DNA from 2 places in the Polycladomyces abyssicola genome. Region 1 is predicted to be linked to the other one. Evidence: riboswitches for the same ligand, from Rfam matches in the RefSeq annotation. Region 1 holds a riboswitch; the other holds the start of a gene.
What was found. Region 1 has a riboswitch for thiamine pyrophosphate ahead of KI215_RS10690 (thiamine phosphate synthase). Riboswitches for the same ligand answer to the same signal wherever they lie in the genome.
Positions count from the first base shown of each region.

Region 2: linked by a shared signal. The riboswitch ahead of thiC (phosphomethylpyrimidine synthase ThiC) and the one ahead of KI215_RS10690 (thiamine phosphate synthase) in region 1 are both predicted to bind thiamine pyrophosphate.

Region 1 is NZ_AP024601.1:2,114,310-2,122,115, reverse strand. Features, by position in the region: gene KI215_RS10730 (1-phosphofructokinase family hexose kinase) at 1-320, shown strand, start outside; gene KI215_RS10725 (hypothetical protein) at 402-674, shown strand; gene KI215_RS10720 (DedA family protein) at 963-1,571, shown strand; gene KI215_RS10715 (2Fe-2S iron-sulfur cluster-binding protein) at 1,606-1,899, shown strand; gene KI215_RS10710 (spore germination protein) at 2,059-2,268, shown strand; gene KI215_RS10705 (hypothetical protein) at 2,372-2,581, shown strand; gene KI215_RS10700 (hypothetical protein) at 2,604-2,810, shown strand; gene KI215_RS10695 (hypothetical protein) at 2,828-3,052, shown strand; TPP riboswitch at 3,133-3,236, shown strand; gene KI215_RS10690 (thiamine phosphate synthase) at 3,254-3,934, shown strand; gene thiO (glycine oxidase ThiO) at 3,964-5,088, shown strand; gene thiS (sulfur carrier protein ThiS) at 5,096-5,299, shown strand; gene KI215_RS10675 (thiazole synthase) at 5,304-6,071, shown strand; gene ftsW (putative lipid II flippase FtsW) at 6,211-7,353, opposite strand; gene rodA (rod shape-determining protein RodA) at 7,449-7,806, shown strand, end outside.
Region 2 is NZ_AP024601.1:509,746-517,551, reverse strand. Features, by position in the region: gene acnA (aconitate hydratase AcnA) at 1-1,305, shown strand, start outside; gene KI215_RS02655 (SMI1/KNR4 family protein) at 1,488-1,841, shown strand; gene KI215_RS02650 (ABC transporter ATP-binding protein) at 2,191-3,009, opposite strand; gene KI215_RS02645 (MDR family MFS transporter) at 3,216-4,487, opposite strand; gene KI215_RS02640 (hypothetical protein) at 4,698-4,955, shown strand; TPP riboswitch at 5,007-5,117, shown strand; gene thiC (phosphomethylpyrimidine synthase ThiC) at 5,258-7,009, shown strand; gene KI215_RS02630 (hypothetical protein) at 7,496-7,657, shown strand.

The DNA of each region.
Region 1 (7,806 bases):
CGGCTGCCCGGGCGTTGGTGCGGGACATAGGGCAAACGGTGATCGTCACCGCCGGTTCCCAAGGATTGGCGGCAGTGGTCGGTGAAGAGACATTTTGGGTAACGCCGCCCACCGTTCAGGCGGTCAATCCCGTCGGGAGTGGGGACGCTTTTTTGGCCGGTTGGCTTGCTGCCTCCCATCAGAAGAAAAGCGGGGAGGAAGCGCTGGCATTGGCGACGGCGTGTGCCGCCGCCAATGTGCTGCGAGAGACGGCAGGGATCGAAAAACAGCAGGTATGGGCGTTGTTGAAAGAGGTTCGCGTGGAAAAAGTGATAGACTAATATTCAGCAAACTATCTTGAAATCGGCTCAATACCTTACAATGATGGATTGGATTCATCATTGATGAGGAGGGGTCATATCATGTGGACATGGAAGTATTTTGCGAACTGGGATTTGGAAACGCCTGAACAGCCGCTCACGGAATCAGAAGCCCATGAGCGGGATGAAGAACTGGAACCCTATGTGGTAGTGGTCAAACAAGACGGCCAACCTCGGTATGTGGTGGATTCAGGTGCAATTCCTTCAGCTACGGCCTCATTTATTTGGACAAAAATCGGCAAGCGGAGCGTATGGATTTTTATACCATCATGGATGCGATGGGCGATGACTTTCTGTTTCTGGAGTCAGTTATAGAATGGAAAAGGGTGGAAGGAATACGGATTCAATCGTTCTATCGGAACATGCAACAGGTTACATCATCGTTTGGGCACGGACGAGTGCTTCAAAGAAGAAACAGTGGAGTACGATTTGGCGGATCATATTCGGGAAACGGTCTCATTCGGTGATTATCACTCACTGCTGCCTGAGGTCGATGAATTCACTACAGACTGTTAACATCACATTGCTTTGGAATCAAAAGAAAGTATGGTATCCTATTATTTGACGCGAATGCCGCGAACGGTTTTCAAACGGGGTTGAAACATGGAACAAACGTTGATGGAATGGTTATTGGAGTACGGATATATCGGTATTTTCCTGTTTCTGGTATTCGGCATCGTCGGATTGCCGTTGCCAGATGAGATCATGATGACGTTTGTCGGATACCTTTCTTCCGTCGGCCGGCTCAATCTATATTTGGCGTTTGCCAGTGCGCTGATCGGTTCCTTGTGTGGGATTACTGTCAGCTATTTGTTGGGCTGGCGATTGGGGTATCCGTTTTTGAAAAAGTATGGACCAAAGTTTTTCATCACACGACGTCGATTGCGCATTACGCAGTTTTTGTTTCGTAAATACGGCAATTGGGTGTTGTTCTTCGGTTACTTCATTCCCGGTGTGCGCCATGTGACGGCTTATTTGGCAGGGATCTCCAACCTCCCATGGACCAGGTTCGGCCTGTTCGCCTATACCGGCGGGTTGTTTTGGTGCCTTACGTTTATCGGTTTGGGTTATCAGGTAGGTGCTAATTGGGAAAACGCGCTCCATCTATTGCATCGCTATGGTATGGATTTATTGTGGATCGTGGTTCCCCTCGTATTGGTCTGGATCGGTTGGGCGATTTGGCAGAGTCGGGTGGATTCCGACACAAAGTGATGGATCATGATAGGAACGGGGGATAGAAGCGACCATGCCCAAAGTGATTGTGGAAGAAGGTGGGGACACGCATCAATTTGAAGTGGAGGAAGGGGCCAATTTGCTGTTGGAGGCCACCTTGCGATCCGTTCCCGTTCCTTTTTACTGTACGACGGGCAGATGTGGTACCTGCCGAGTAAAGGTGGAGGATGGGGAAGACCATCTCAATGCAATTGGGGAGTTGGAAAGATATCGGCTGGGGGACGAGGAAACAGTGTCCGGTATGCGCCTGGCCTGTCAGGTTTACATATACGGCGATGTCAAGGTGCGTGTGCCTGCTTCTTCCTGAATCCCCTTCGCAATCGTCTCCACTTTTCCGGAACAACCCGGAAGGTGGGCTTTTTTTATTGGGTATGGGCAAATGCCCATTTTGGTATGCCCATGTTTCGAAATGGGACGCCTATCATACTGTAATATAGGCGATGGCTGAGATGAGGAGGAGTTCCCATTGATTATCAAGCTAGGGGTATTAAAGGTAAATGCCGTGACGACGACCTCATCCATCACGGTGGGAACGCATTTGACTTATTATCCGTTCAGTTTGCAAAAGAACAACGTGGGAACCTCGACGACCGGTGACCACGCGGTGATCCGCACGGTCAACCCGATCGTCGATCCGGACGTGAATGATCACCCTGTTCTCATTCAACAGGTCTAAGGGAATGGGTCATACCACAAGGAATCCGACCGTGCATCGATTCGGAAAGTGATGCACGCGATAGGGATGAGACACGCCCTAGGTCAGACAAGGAGGAAGTTCGATGCCCATCTCGATTGGCGGAATCAAGGTAAACACTGTGACAAACGATGCCAACGTTCATATGGCACCCTTGACGGTAGAATGGGCGCCATTCAGCTTTATCAAGGAAAACATTGCTCATCTTGGTTATGGGGATCACGGATGGTTGGAAGAGTGGGCGGCAATCATGGACGAGGATTTGAAGGATTGTTTATGGGGACAGCGCAAGTAAGAAACAATAAGGAGGAAGACGCATGCCGTTCGTGCTTAAAATCAACACCGTCTCCACCACAGGTCAACTGAATGTGGCGCCGGTCAACTTTTTGGTCAATCAGGAGAGCTTCTCGAAAACCAACGAGGCCAACAGCAACGCGGGTGATTTGACGGTGTCCGTCGTATTCGGACCGTTATTGGACTCCGATGTGGTGGATACCCCCATTTTTCAAGTCAAAGGGGTTTGAGCAAAGGAGGGAATGCCGTGATTTCACCCATGGTGATCGGGGCACTGTCCGTCAACGAGATTTCCAACGTGGGCAAGGTTAATGTTTCCCATGGTTTGAACTTCCTCGCCCACAACAGAAGCATCATCAAAGCGAATGTGACCAACTTTTACATCGGAGACGCTTCTGTCCATCAAATTGTGTCTCCGATCAACGACCGGGATATCATAGATACGGCGATCATTCAGGTAAAAGCGGTTTAACGTCGTCCAGCGTCACCGATCGACAGTTGACGTCGGGTAATCGGGATTGTTAGAATAGAGAAAAATGTGATACGTTGCATTTCCACCACTAGGGGTGCACCATGGGTGCTGAGAAAGGCGCGAGCCTTAACCCTTTGAACTTGACCTGGGTAATGCCAGCGAAAGGAAGTGGGGGAAGGTTGATGTTCAGGAGAGGTTTACGTGCATCCAACCGGTATCCCCATGGATACCGGTTTTTTTATGGTCAGAGGAAGTGACATTCCGATGGAAGTGCATGTGATCACGGACCAGCGGCATACCTGGGAGCAAATTCATCAGGTGGCGAGGCAGGCGGGGCCGTATATTGACCGCTTTCATCTGCGATTGAAAAACAGGCCGGCACGAGAGATATGGAGCTGGGGCAAACGTCTGTTGGAAGAGGGATGGCTCACACGTGACCAGCTGGTGGTGAACGATCGGATGGATATCGCCCTTTCTCTGGGATGTGGAGGGGTACATCTGCCGGAAAAGGGATTGCCGCTGCCGGAGGTCAAACCGTTGGCAAGCGGCTTGTGTGTGGGCCGTTCGGTACATTCGCTGGAAGAAGCACTTCGATCCGAACAGATGGGGGCGGATTACATATTATTCGGCCATGTATTTCACACGGCGTCCAAATCGGGCATTCCTCCGCGGGGATGTGCCGAATTGGCCCGCATCGTCCGCGCGGTGCGCATTCCAGTTATCGCAGTGGGTGGGATTACCGTCGAAAATATGGCCGAGGTAGCGGAAACGGGATGTGCCGGTATTGCCGTGATTTCGGCGGTAATGGATCATCCCCGGCCGGATGAGCAAGCACGCAAATTGCGGGAAATCGCCCGGCGCTTCAAAGACACCAACGAGTAAATTCCCGATGCGAAAGGAAGGAGCAAACTGTGCAAACACAGGACGTAATTGTCATCGGTGGCGGTGTGATCGGCTGTTCGATCGCCTATTACCTGGCAAAAAAGGGGGCTGACGTCGTGGTCCTGGAGCGGGACCGCATAGGCGCCCACGCTTCATCCGCAGCGGCTGGAATGCTGGGTGCACAGGTGGAAATGGCTTTTCCGGGCCCCATGAGCGACCTTTGCTTCCGCAGCCGGGCGATGTTCCCTGAATTGGGGCGTGAATTGTATGAACGAACCGGTTTGGACATCGAGCTGAACACCGCAGGGTTATTGCGGGTGGCATGGGATCGGACAGAAGCGGAAGAATTGCGTGACCGTGCGCGTTGGCAGCGGGAATTGGGCGGTCGGGCGGAATGGTGGGAGACTCGTTCGGTTCGCGAGGACGAACCCGAAGTGAGAGCTGATATCACAGGCGCGCTATTTTTGCCGGATGATGCCCAGGTGTCGGCTCCCAGGCTGACGTTGGCGTTCGCTCGGGCCGCACAGGCATTGGGTGTGCGGTTACTGGAAGGATGTGAAGTGACGGGTTTTCTCACCGACGGTGACCAAGTGACGGGTGTAGAAACTGTGGTTGGGACTTTCCGCGCAGGTGCCGTGGTGTTGGCCGCCGGGGCGTGGAGCGGTGTGTTGGCACGACGACTGGGGCTCAACTTGCCGGTATTTCCGGTGAAAGGAGAATCGCTCGCTCTTCGTCCGAACCGCCTGCCGCATCGAAAGACACTGTTTGCTCACGGGTGTTACCTGGTGCCCAAAGCGGACGGCCGCATTGTCGTAGGCGCGACGGAGAAGGAGCATGATTTTTCCCCGGGTGTTTCGCTGGGAGCGATTCACCGGTTGGCTCATGAAGCGACCCGACTGGTCCCTTCATTGGCTGAAGCCGATGTATTGTCGTACTGGTCGAGCGTTCGTCCCGGTTCCGGGGACGGGTTGCCGTTAATGGGCCGGTTGGAGGCGGTTCGTGGCCTGTACGTTGCATCCGGCCATTTCCGCAACGGGATATTACTGAGTCCGATCACAGGTGCGCTGATGGCGGAGTTGATCTCCGGCACGGCGGTGCCGGAACTGGCGCCGTTTTCGCCGGATCGTCTCTTGGAATCAACGGCGAGGAGGTGATTCGGGAGTGCGTATTCAGTTAAATGGACAGCCCTATGACTTGCCCGCGGAGGTGGACACGGTTGAGCGGTTGATTCAACACCTACAGTTGGAACGGCGGATTGTGGTTGTGGAACACAATCGGCGCGTGTTGGAGAAGGAAGACCATGCATCGGCGGTTTTGCGAGAAGGTGATGCGTTGGAGATTGTCCATTTTGTGGGAGGAGGCTAAAAGTATGCTGACCATAGGCAAGTATACGTTTCAATCTCGATTGTTTCTTGGAACGGGGAAATTTTCTTCCTTGGACGTTCAACGGGAAGCGGTGGAAGCATCCGGAGCGGAAGTGTTGACGTTTGCGGTTCGTCGATTGAACATCAGTGATCCCAACCAGCCCAACTTTTTGGAAAACCTGGATTTGAGCAAGTATACCCTGTTGCCCAATACGGCGGGCGCTACTACCGCAGAGGAAGCGGTACGGATTGCCCGACTCGCTCGCGCATCCAAACTGTGCGATATGATCAAGGTGGAAATTATCGCCGATCCGAAAACACTGCTGCCCGATCCGGTGGCGACGCTGGAGGCGACCAAGATCTTGGTGGAAGAAGGTTTCACCGTGCTTCCCTATACGAACGATGATCCAGTGATAGCCAAAAAATTGGAAGAAGCCGGAGCCCATGCGATCATGCCGGGCGGGTCACCGATCGGAACGGGACTGGGTCTGCTCAATCCGTACAACCTCAGTTGGATTATCGAGCAATCCCAAGTGCCGGTAATCGTCGATGCGGGCATCGGTTCTCCGGCTGATGTGGTGCAAGCAATGGAATTGGGCGTAGACGGGGTGTTGCTCAATACTGCAGTGGCCGGGGCAGAAGATCCGGTAAAAATGGCCCGTGCGATGCGGTTGGCGGTTGAGGCGGGGCGTCTGGGCTTCGAAGCGGGGCGTATCCCCAAAAAACGTTATGCCAGTGCAAGCAGTCCGATGGAGGGCATGGTGACTGCATGAGCAAGATATGATATGGTATGATATGGTTGACAATCAAGGCTGTTCTCGAGGGGAACGGCCGAGTGGTTGACAAAGTCTGCAGGGCTGTTCCCGCTGGAACAGCCCTGTTCAGGTTCGGAAAGTCTCCTGATTCGCGTTTTTAACTCCCAGAAACGGAAACAGGTCCTCGGGATTTTTTCTGTTTGGCCGGTATGTTGGTGTAACGGGAGATGTTGAGCAGGATGCCCAAAGAGGCCATGCTCAGCATTAACGAGGAACCGCCATAGCTGATGAACGGCAACGGTACACCGGTAACCGGGAGCATCGCGGTCACGACACCGAGATTGGACAAGGCTTCGATTCCGATGAGGGAGGTAATGCCGATTCCGAGCAGCATGCCGAACTGGTCGGGTGCCCGCAGGGAAATGCGAATCCCGCGCAAAATGAGCGCGATAAAGAGGGCGATCAGCAGCGTTCCACCGATGAAGCCTAGCTCTTCCGCCACGATGGCGAAGATGAAATCGGTGTGCGCTTCCGGAAGGTAGGCCATCTTTTGGATGCTGTTGCCCAATCCGGAGCCAGATAATCCGCCGGGGCCGATCGCATACAGGGACTGAATGATCTGATAGCCGTCCGCGGTAGGATTTTTCCACGGGTTGAACAGGGTGGTGAGCCGCTTGATTCGGTACGGCTCCATGATCATCACCCACATGAGGACCGGTATCCCGGTCGATAAGAGTAACAAAAAGTGGCGGAATCGCAATCCCGCACAAAAGATGACCACCATGCAGGAGGATAGGATGATGATGGTGGTACTGTAGTGCGGTTCGATCACGATCAGAGAGCAGAGCAGACCCAACACGATCAAAGGTGGTAATACAGCTCGTTTGAAACTGTCCATGACCGGTTGTTTCTTGGTCATAATGGATGCCGTATAAATCAACGCGCTTAATTTGACCAGCTCCGACGGTTGGAAGCTCATCGGCCCCAGTTCGATCCAGCGACGAGCTCCCTTCACCTCGACACCGACGCCGGGAATGAGCACGGCGATCAGGAGCAGGATGCTGATCAACAAAATCGTACCGACAAATCGTCGATAAATGGTGTAGGGTATGTTGGCCGCCACAAAAAAGAGAAATAATCCGGCTGCTGCCCATATTAACTGCCGTTTAAAAAAATAGTAACTGTCACCATAATCGGTTAATCCTTTATAGTAGCTTGCGCTGAATACCATGACCAAGCCGAATCCCATTAGGATGAACGCGATCAGGATCAGCCAAAAATCAGGTTTCCCTCGTCTCATGGCAAATCCCCTCGATGTTATGTATTTAAAAGTACTCACATCCTATGTTAGCATGGACATGCAGAAGAATCATATGAAAAAGCAGGTGTGAGCAGATGACGCACAAATGGAAGCGATCTCTCATATCACTGGACTACCCGCTCATCGTATTGGTCCTGCTTTTGGCCGTCATTAGCATTCTCTCCATATCCAGTGCCACCTACACGTCAGACTCCTCTTATGTGAGCAAACAAATCGGGTGGTATGTACTGGGTATTCTGCTCATGACGGCCGTTCTCCTGTTTGATTACCGCAGTTTGGCGCAGGGCAGATTTGTGTACGTGTTGTATGTTTTAGGATTGATCCTGTTGATGTTGGTCTGGGTCCCCGGCTTGGGCGTCAAGGTTAAGGGAGCACAAGAATGGATTCGCATCGGTTCGTTTCAATTCCAACCGTCGGAGCTCATGAAGATCA
Region 2 (7,806 bases), 1.6 Mb from region 1:
ACCAGCTTGACGCCGGGTTCCAAGGTCGTCACCGACTACCTGAAAGAAGCCGGTCTGATCGAACCGCTGGCCCAACTCGGCTTTACCGTGGCCGGTTACGGATGCGCCACCTGTATCGGGAACAGCGGTCCGCTGCCGGAAGCGGTGGCCAAAGCGATCGAAGAGAACGACCTGACCGTCGCTTCTGTACTGAGCGGTAACCGGAACTTCGAGGGACGGATTCACCCGTTGGTAAAAGCCAACTATCTCGCATCTCCGCCGCTGGTCATCGTTTACGCGCTTGCCGGTACGGTGGACATCGATCTGTTGAACGAACCGATCGGTTACGGCCACGACAACCAACCGGTCTACCTGAAAGACATCTGGCCGAGCGCGCAGGAAATCCGCGACGTGATGAACCAAGCGATGAATCCGGAACAGTTCAAGAAGCAATACAGCCGCGTCTTCGACGCCAACGAACGGTGGAACAACCTGCCCACGCCCAAAGGCGAACTGTACGATTGGGATCCCAAATCCACGTACATTCAAGAACCGCCGTTCTTCGTCAACCTGTCCCCGGATGTGGAGCCGATCAAGGAAATCCGCGGCGCACGCGCGTTGGCCGTATTGGGCGACTCGGTCACGACCGACCACATTTCTCCGGCCGGTGCCATCGCCCCGGACAGCCCGGCGGGCAAATACCTGCGTGAACACGGTGTGGAGCCGAAAGACTTCAACTCGTACGGTTCCCGTCGTGGCAACGACCGCGTCATGACCCGCGGCACCTTTGCCAACATCCGTATCCGCAACCTGATGGTCCCGGGTACGGAAGGCGGCGTCACCAAGTTCCTGCCGACCGGCGAAGTCATGCCGATTTACGACGCGGCCATGAAGTACAAGGAGCAAAACACGCCGCTGGTGGTTCTGGCCGGTAAGGAGTACGGCACAGGAAGCTCCCGCGACTGGGCGGCCAAAGGCACCAACCTGCTTGGTGTAAAAGCCGTCATCGCGGAAAGCTTTGAACGGATCCACCGGAGCAACTTGGTTGGTATGGGCGTGCTGCCGCTCCAGTTCGTCGAAGGTCAAAACGCCAAAACGCTGAACCTGACCGGCGAAGAAACCTTCGACATCATCGGTCTGAGCGACGACATGCAACCCAACCAAACGCTGAAAGTACGTGCCACCAAAGCGGACGGAACCACGGTCGAATTCGACGTGATCTCCCGTCTGGACAGCGTGGTGGACATCGAATACTACCGCAACGGTGGTATTCTGCAAACGGTGTTGCGTCAAATCCTGAACAACACCGAGCAAGTGAACGCCTGATTTTCCATTTCCCTGAACCCCGTTTTTGCGTGGTACTACCCGGTACCACGCTTTTTTTTCGGGCTATAAGGTATGAATCGTCAAGAAGTCTCCCTGTCGGTTTTGCCTTCAAACATACAGGTGGCCACAAAATTTGGGGAACTCAATTTGTGGATCCCAACAAAAAGTAAGGAATTGGTAACATGGTTAAATGGATGGAACGCGAAGTAAAACTTCCTCTTGAGGAATTTACCAAAGTCGAGAAAAGTCTAGGTGTTCTATTGCCACAAGACTATATTGATTGGTTTCAACGATATCAAGCAATCGAAAACAGAGATGCCCATTTCCTTATCAATAACGAGCCTTATCATTTTGATGAGTTTTATGATCTTTATGAGATCCCTGACGAAGTGGAAGTTTGGTATGAGGAAGATCAGCAACTCAAGAAAACCAATCTTTTTGTCCCGTTTGGATTTGATTCTGCATTAAATCCTTATTGTTTCTATTACGGACAAAAACAAGAAAGTCCAATCATTATCTGGCTTTATCTGACGTAGCAGTATCAGAGCTTGAAACTTCATGAAGCATCCCGGGACATGATTCAGTTTGGGGAAATATGATACTGGATATAGAAAGTTTTTTTGGATGAGGAATAAATGGGCAATGGTGATATCAAGGTCATTGAACGGACTCGTGAAAAGAAAAAGTCGCCCAGTGGGCGTGTGCGACGGTACAAACAACGCCGGAATATGAGTGATTCAGGCTGGAAATCGGAGTAGCTGATAACAAGAAAATGCCGCTTTCCCGCGAGCGACCTTTGAGCTTGAAAGAGGAGCAAAGGGAAAACGGCCAGGCCACCCGAAATCATGAATAGAGACAGAAATTCCGACACTTTTTTCAATATTTTTATGAATGACGCTGATTCAAATAATGATAAAATGTTTGCATCCAATCGTACCACGCTTTGACCGTTCCTTGCGGCACACCTGCAGTCAACCAGCGTTTCCTCCCAAAACGCCGGCAGGAGCCCCCTTCCATCAGCAACAGATCCGATGCCCATTCGGCCAGATCCATATCCTGCGTCGCCAACAACGTAATGCGATGTTTCGGTTGGGTGGCCAGCGCCTTCTCCAACAGCACCCTTCCCATTTCATCCAAACCGATTTCCGGTTCGTCCAGCAACCAGATCACCGGATCGGCCAACAGACTTTTCGCCAAAAAGAAACGCTTCAGTTCACCCGGCTTCAACTCATGGAGCGGGACGCGACGGACGGAACCGAGTCCCCATTGTGCGATCAGTTCCATGGCCCGCCTTTTGGGATTGGGTACTCGGCGTGTTTGCGCCAGATACATCAGCGAATGTTCGACCGAGATGGTTTGATCCATTTTTCGAAGCGGCGGCACATAACCGATGCGCTGTTTTACCTTTGCCAGCATCGGATCATCTGCCATCGCGGCACCGGATTTTGACCACATGCAGAACGAGCCATCATCACTGCGATATGTCACGCGCCCGTCATCTGGTACCAACTGCATGGCTGTCAGGCGCAACAATGTGCTTTTGCCCGAACCTTTGGGACCCAGAACGGCGGTGATGCCGGGCCGAACGGTCGCGGAAAAATCGAGCAAACCAATCGAAGGCGTCGGTATCCGGGATGAGACACGACCTTTCTGCTTCGGCTTCATACGGAATATTTTACTGACATGGGACCACTCGATCCGCAACGGAACTCCATCCTTTCGATCCACATCTATTCCAAATGTCGTACTTCTCCGCTGGTTTTCCATCATCTCGGGAATCCATTACGCAGCACAATTCGACATGTTCGACAAAAGGAACGCGGAATCCTTTTTTCGCCTACGACTTTTGTAGTAGAAAAAGGTGGTTCTCTTGTATCTTTATAGACGAAAGCCAGTTCAAAGATGTTTCACTAAACCTGCAATTTTTCCCCAGACACTGAAGAGGAAACAACCGATGTCTCCTGCGATAACCCACATGAGCGAAATTGGTAAACACGCATCCCCATCCAATAGAAATACATCGCACCAATCACCACCAACCCGATCACGGCGAATCCCCAGTGTCCGCCCAACTGTTGAACCAGCCACCCGCCCAAAGACGGCCCCATAAAAAACCCCAATCCCTGAAAGCCGTTGGCACCGAAGTATGTCCCCCGCAAATGATCAGGTGCCAGCCGATCGATGAACAAGCTGTTAGTGGGGAAGATCAGGATTTCCCCCACGGTCAGGATTACCATGCCGATGACAAACCATGCTTCATGTTGCCCGACGGCGAAGCAGCCCATTCCGGCAGCGAACAGGATCGTACCGATCAGCAGGCTTTGCAGGATGGGACGTTTCTCACTCCACCGGGTCAAGAGCATCTGCAAAATAACGACCAACCCGGCATTGATCGCCAACAGAATCGAAAACAACAGTTCCCCGTTCACCACGTTTTGCTTCAAGTACAAAGGCAGCGTCGTTTCGATTTGGGCATATCCGATATTGGCCAAGATCGCTCCGGCCAAAAAGAACCTCAAGGCCGCATCGTTTCGCACCACCTGAAATGCAGCCCGCATCCCGACGCGTTCCCGCTCTGTTTGTGTGACATGGGACGTCAAATCATGGCGGTAATGGTTCAACATCAGCAACAGGAGCCAAGCGTAAACGAAATAGACGGTTCCCGTGATCAGAAACGCTGTCTTACCGGCCAGAATTCCTGTCACTGCGCCGATCAGCGGACCGATGACAGCTCCCACATTGATCGCCAGGTAACGAAATCCAAATACCCGGATTCGCCGTTCCGGAGGAGTGATATCCGCCATCAATGCTTGCGAAGTCGGCTCAAAGAAGGAACGGCACACACCGTTCAGCAGGTTGAGCAACATGAAAAAAACAATATGTTCGGCAACAGCAAACCCGATGTACACCCCTGCCCACAGGAACATGGCCGTTACCATCACCGTGCGCCTGCCGAACTGATCCGAAAGATTCCCGCCGACAAAGCCGCAAAACGTCCCCGCCAAGGGTCCCAAGCCCACCGTCAGTCCCGCCAGTGCCGGATCTATCTCCGTATGTTGCGCGAGATAAATGGTCAAAAATGGCAGACTCATAAACATAGCCGCCCGCGAAAATATTGTTCCTCCCACCAAGACCCACACCAAGGGATGGTATTGACTCCAACTCCGCCCCTTACACCTCATGTCCATCCCTCTTTCTTTCTCTCTGATCTTGATCTTCCACCCACACCACATTTCTCCGCTTGCAAAAATTATACCTGATGAGTCTGAATTCGGGAATCCCTGTCTCGATTTCGCGCCTTTTCGATTTTGAGATAATCATTTTTTCTGTGGCAGGCAATCCCATCATCTGCAAAGAATAGGATATAGGAGTTCATAGAGGGAGTGCTGTGGATGTTCGCACCGCTTGTCTTGTGCGTTTATTTTTTGATCGGTTATGCTTACTGGAGAAAGATGGAGGACGGGATCCAGGAGTGGATGGCCACCGGGGACGAGGAGACTGAATCCCTTGCTGCGGAGTATCAACAAGTTGTCGACATGGTAGGGGAGAATAAGGCGTATTTTCTTTTTTCATTTGTCGTGACCATCTTTTGGCTTCCGTTCGAAATCACGATTCTCTTCAGAAGATGGATACGAGTCGAACATGATTGACTTCCTCATTGACCTGGCAGGTATCCTGTGTTAAGTTCAAGTTAGGCAACTGCATATCAACGGGAGCTTGGAGGAGCCAGGCTGAGAGGGCGGGGAACTCTACCGCCGACCGTTTAACCTGATCTGGGTAATGCCAGCGTAGGGAACTGCATTCGATCCTTTATTTCGAAGGGGAGAGGACCGTACGTTGGCGTACGGTCCTTTTTTTCATACCCGTACGCGACGGAATCGGATGCACCTGAACCTGGGGACAGCTTGTGTTGATGTGTGGGTTGCAAAACCAACATCACAGGAGGTTTACGATGTCGGAAACTTTTACGTTCCCCAACAGCAAAAAGGTGTACATCCAAGGTTCTCGCCCGGACATTCGCGTCCCCATGCGGGAAATCACACTTTCTCCCACGACGGGGCGCAACGGCGAAGAGGTACCCAACGAACCGGTTCGAGTCTATGACACGAGCGGGCCCTACACGGATCCGAACGTGGAAACCGACATACGCAAAGGGCTTCCCGCCTTGCGCCGTCCCTGGATTTTGGAGCGGGGCGACGTAGAGGAGTATGAGGGTCGGGAAGTGAAACCGGTGGACGATGGCTATCGCTCTAAAGATCCGCTGGAAAACGAGGATTTGAAACGCTTGAAACGTCGTCCGCTACGGGCGAAAAAGGGCAAAATCGTCACGCAGATGCATTATGCTAAAAAAGGCATTATCACTCCCGAAATGGAATTTGTCGCGTTGCGGGAAAACGTGGACCCCGAGTTCGTTCGGCAGGAAGTGGCGGCAGGACGGGCGATCATCCCGGCCAACATCAACCATCCCGAGTCCGAGCCGATGATCATCGGGAAAAATTTTCACGTGAAGGTGAACGCCAACATCGGAAATTCGGCCGTGACCTCTTCGATCGAAGAAGAAGTGGAAAAAATGCGGTGGGCCACCCATTGGGGCGCCGATACGCTGATGGATTTGTCCACCGGGAAAAACATCCATACCACCCGTGAATGGATCATCCGCAACTGCCCGGTCCCGGTCGGAACCGTTCCGATTTATCAGGCGCTGGAAAAGGTGGACGGCAAACCGGAAGATCTTACGTGGGAGGTCTATCGCGACACCCTGATCGAACAGGCGGAACAAGGGGTAGATTACTTCACCATTCACGCCGGGGTGCTGTTGCGTTACATCCCGCTGACCGCCAACCGCGTCACCGGTATCGTCTCCCGTGGTGGATCGATCATGGCGGCCTGGTGTCTCGCCCATCACGAAGAAAACTTCCTGTACACGCATTTCCGTGAGATCTGCGAGATTCTGGCCGCGTACGACATCTCCGTCTCGCTCGGTGACGGATTGCGCCCGGGATCGATCGCGGACGCCAACGATGAAGCACAGTTCGCCGAACTGAAAACCCTGGGCGAGCTGACCAAGATCGCGTGGGAATACGATGTACAAGTGATGATCGAAGGCCCCGGTCACGTGCCGATGCATAAAATCAAAGAGAACGTGGACCTACAGCAGAAAATCTGCCACGAGGCTCCGTTTTACACGCTGGGTCCGCTGACGACCGACATCGCGCCGGGATACGATCACATCACCTCGGCGATCGGTGCGGCGATGATCGGGTGGTTCGGCACGGCCATGTTGTGCTACGTCACGCCGAAAGAGCACCTGGGCCTGCCCAACAAAGATGATGTGAAAGAAGGCGTGATCGCTTACAAAATCGCCGCCCATGCAGCCGATCTGGCCAAAGGACACCCTGGTGCGCAAAAACGGGATGACGCCCTGTCCAAAGCGCGCTTCGAGTTCCGCTGGATGGACCAGTTTAATCTCTCGCTTGATCCAGAGCGGGCCATGGCCTTCCACGATGAGACCCTCCCGGCGGAACCGGCCAAAACAGCGCACTTCTGCTCGATGTGCGGTCCCAAGTTCTGCAGTATGCGCATCACGCAAGATATCCGGGAATACGCACGGGAAAAAGGATTGGACCTGGAATCGGCCGCAGAAGAAGGCATGAAGGAAAAAGCGAAAGAGTTCCGCGAAACGGGTGCGGAAATTTATCGGTGAACAACAACATAAGCTCCTGCCTGAATTTGGCGGGAGCTTTTTTTTCACATTTGCGTTCGCAAGAAACCATACGTTACTTGTTGCACCGGATCATCCTAAGCCAACGATGCTAGACAAGGAAAACAGAGTTTTCCGAGAAGGACGAGAATAACCTAGGTCGGAGAAGGACCTATTAAAAAATCTACTTTTACCCTGGTTCTGAAACCCAAACAGTATTTTATTAACAGAATAGAATAAAGAAAAAGATACAGGAGGTTAACCCCGATGTTTTTCTTTGACGAGCATCCTTTCCGATCACCGCCTACAAATGAAAATGAGAATAAAAATTTGACACGCGTCAAAGTCCATGTCGATTTGAGTATCTTGTTGAAGATGTTAGAAAGGCAAGAGTCTCAAATTCGTGCCTTACACGCTGAACTGAAAAAGTTACAGCGTCAGAATAGACATTATAGTAAATCCAGAGCAAAACACCGATGAGGTGATATCGTGGATTCGAAAAAAGACTTTGATCGGAAAGATCGGAGAAAAAAAGATCACGATGATGACAATGAAAACAAGAACAAAAACAGAAATATCAACATTATTGATATTGATATCGACATTGATGTTGATGATTACAAGATAAGAAAAAAGATATACAAAGGCTAATGAAGGCTTTCCAACCTCCTGTATCTATCGACCGCAATAAGCGGTCTTTTTGACTTGGCGATGTCCCATAGACACGGAGCCGATCGTCACTGAAAAGATCAAAAGTCATGGAGACCACCACCAATATAAAAATCTACTTTTATCCTAGT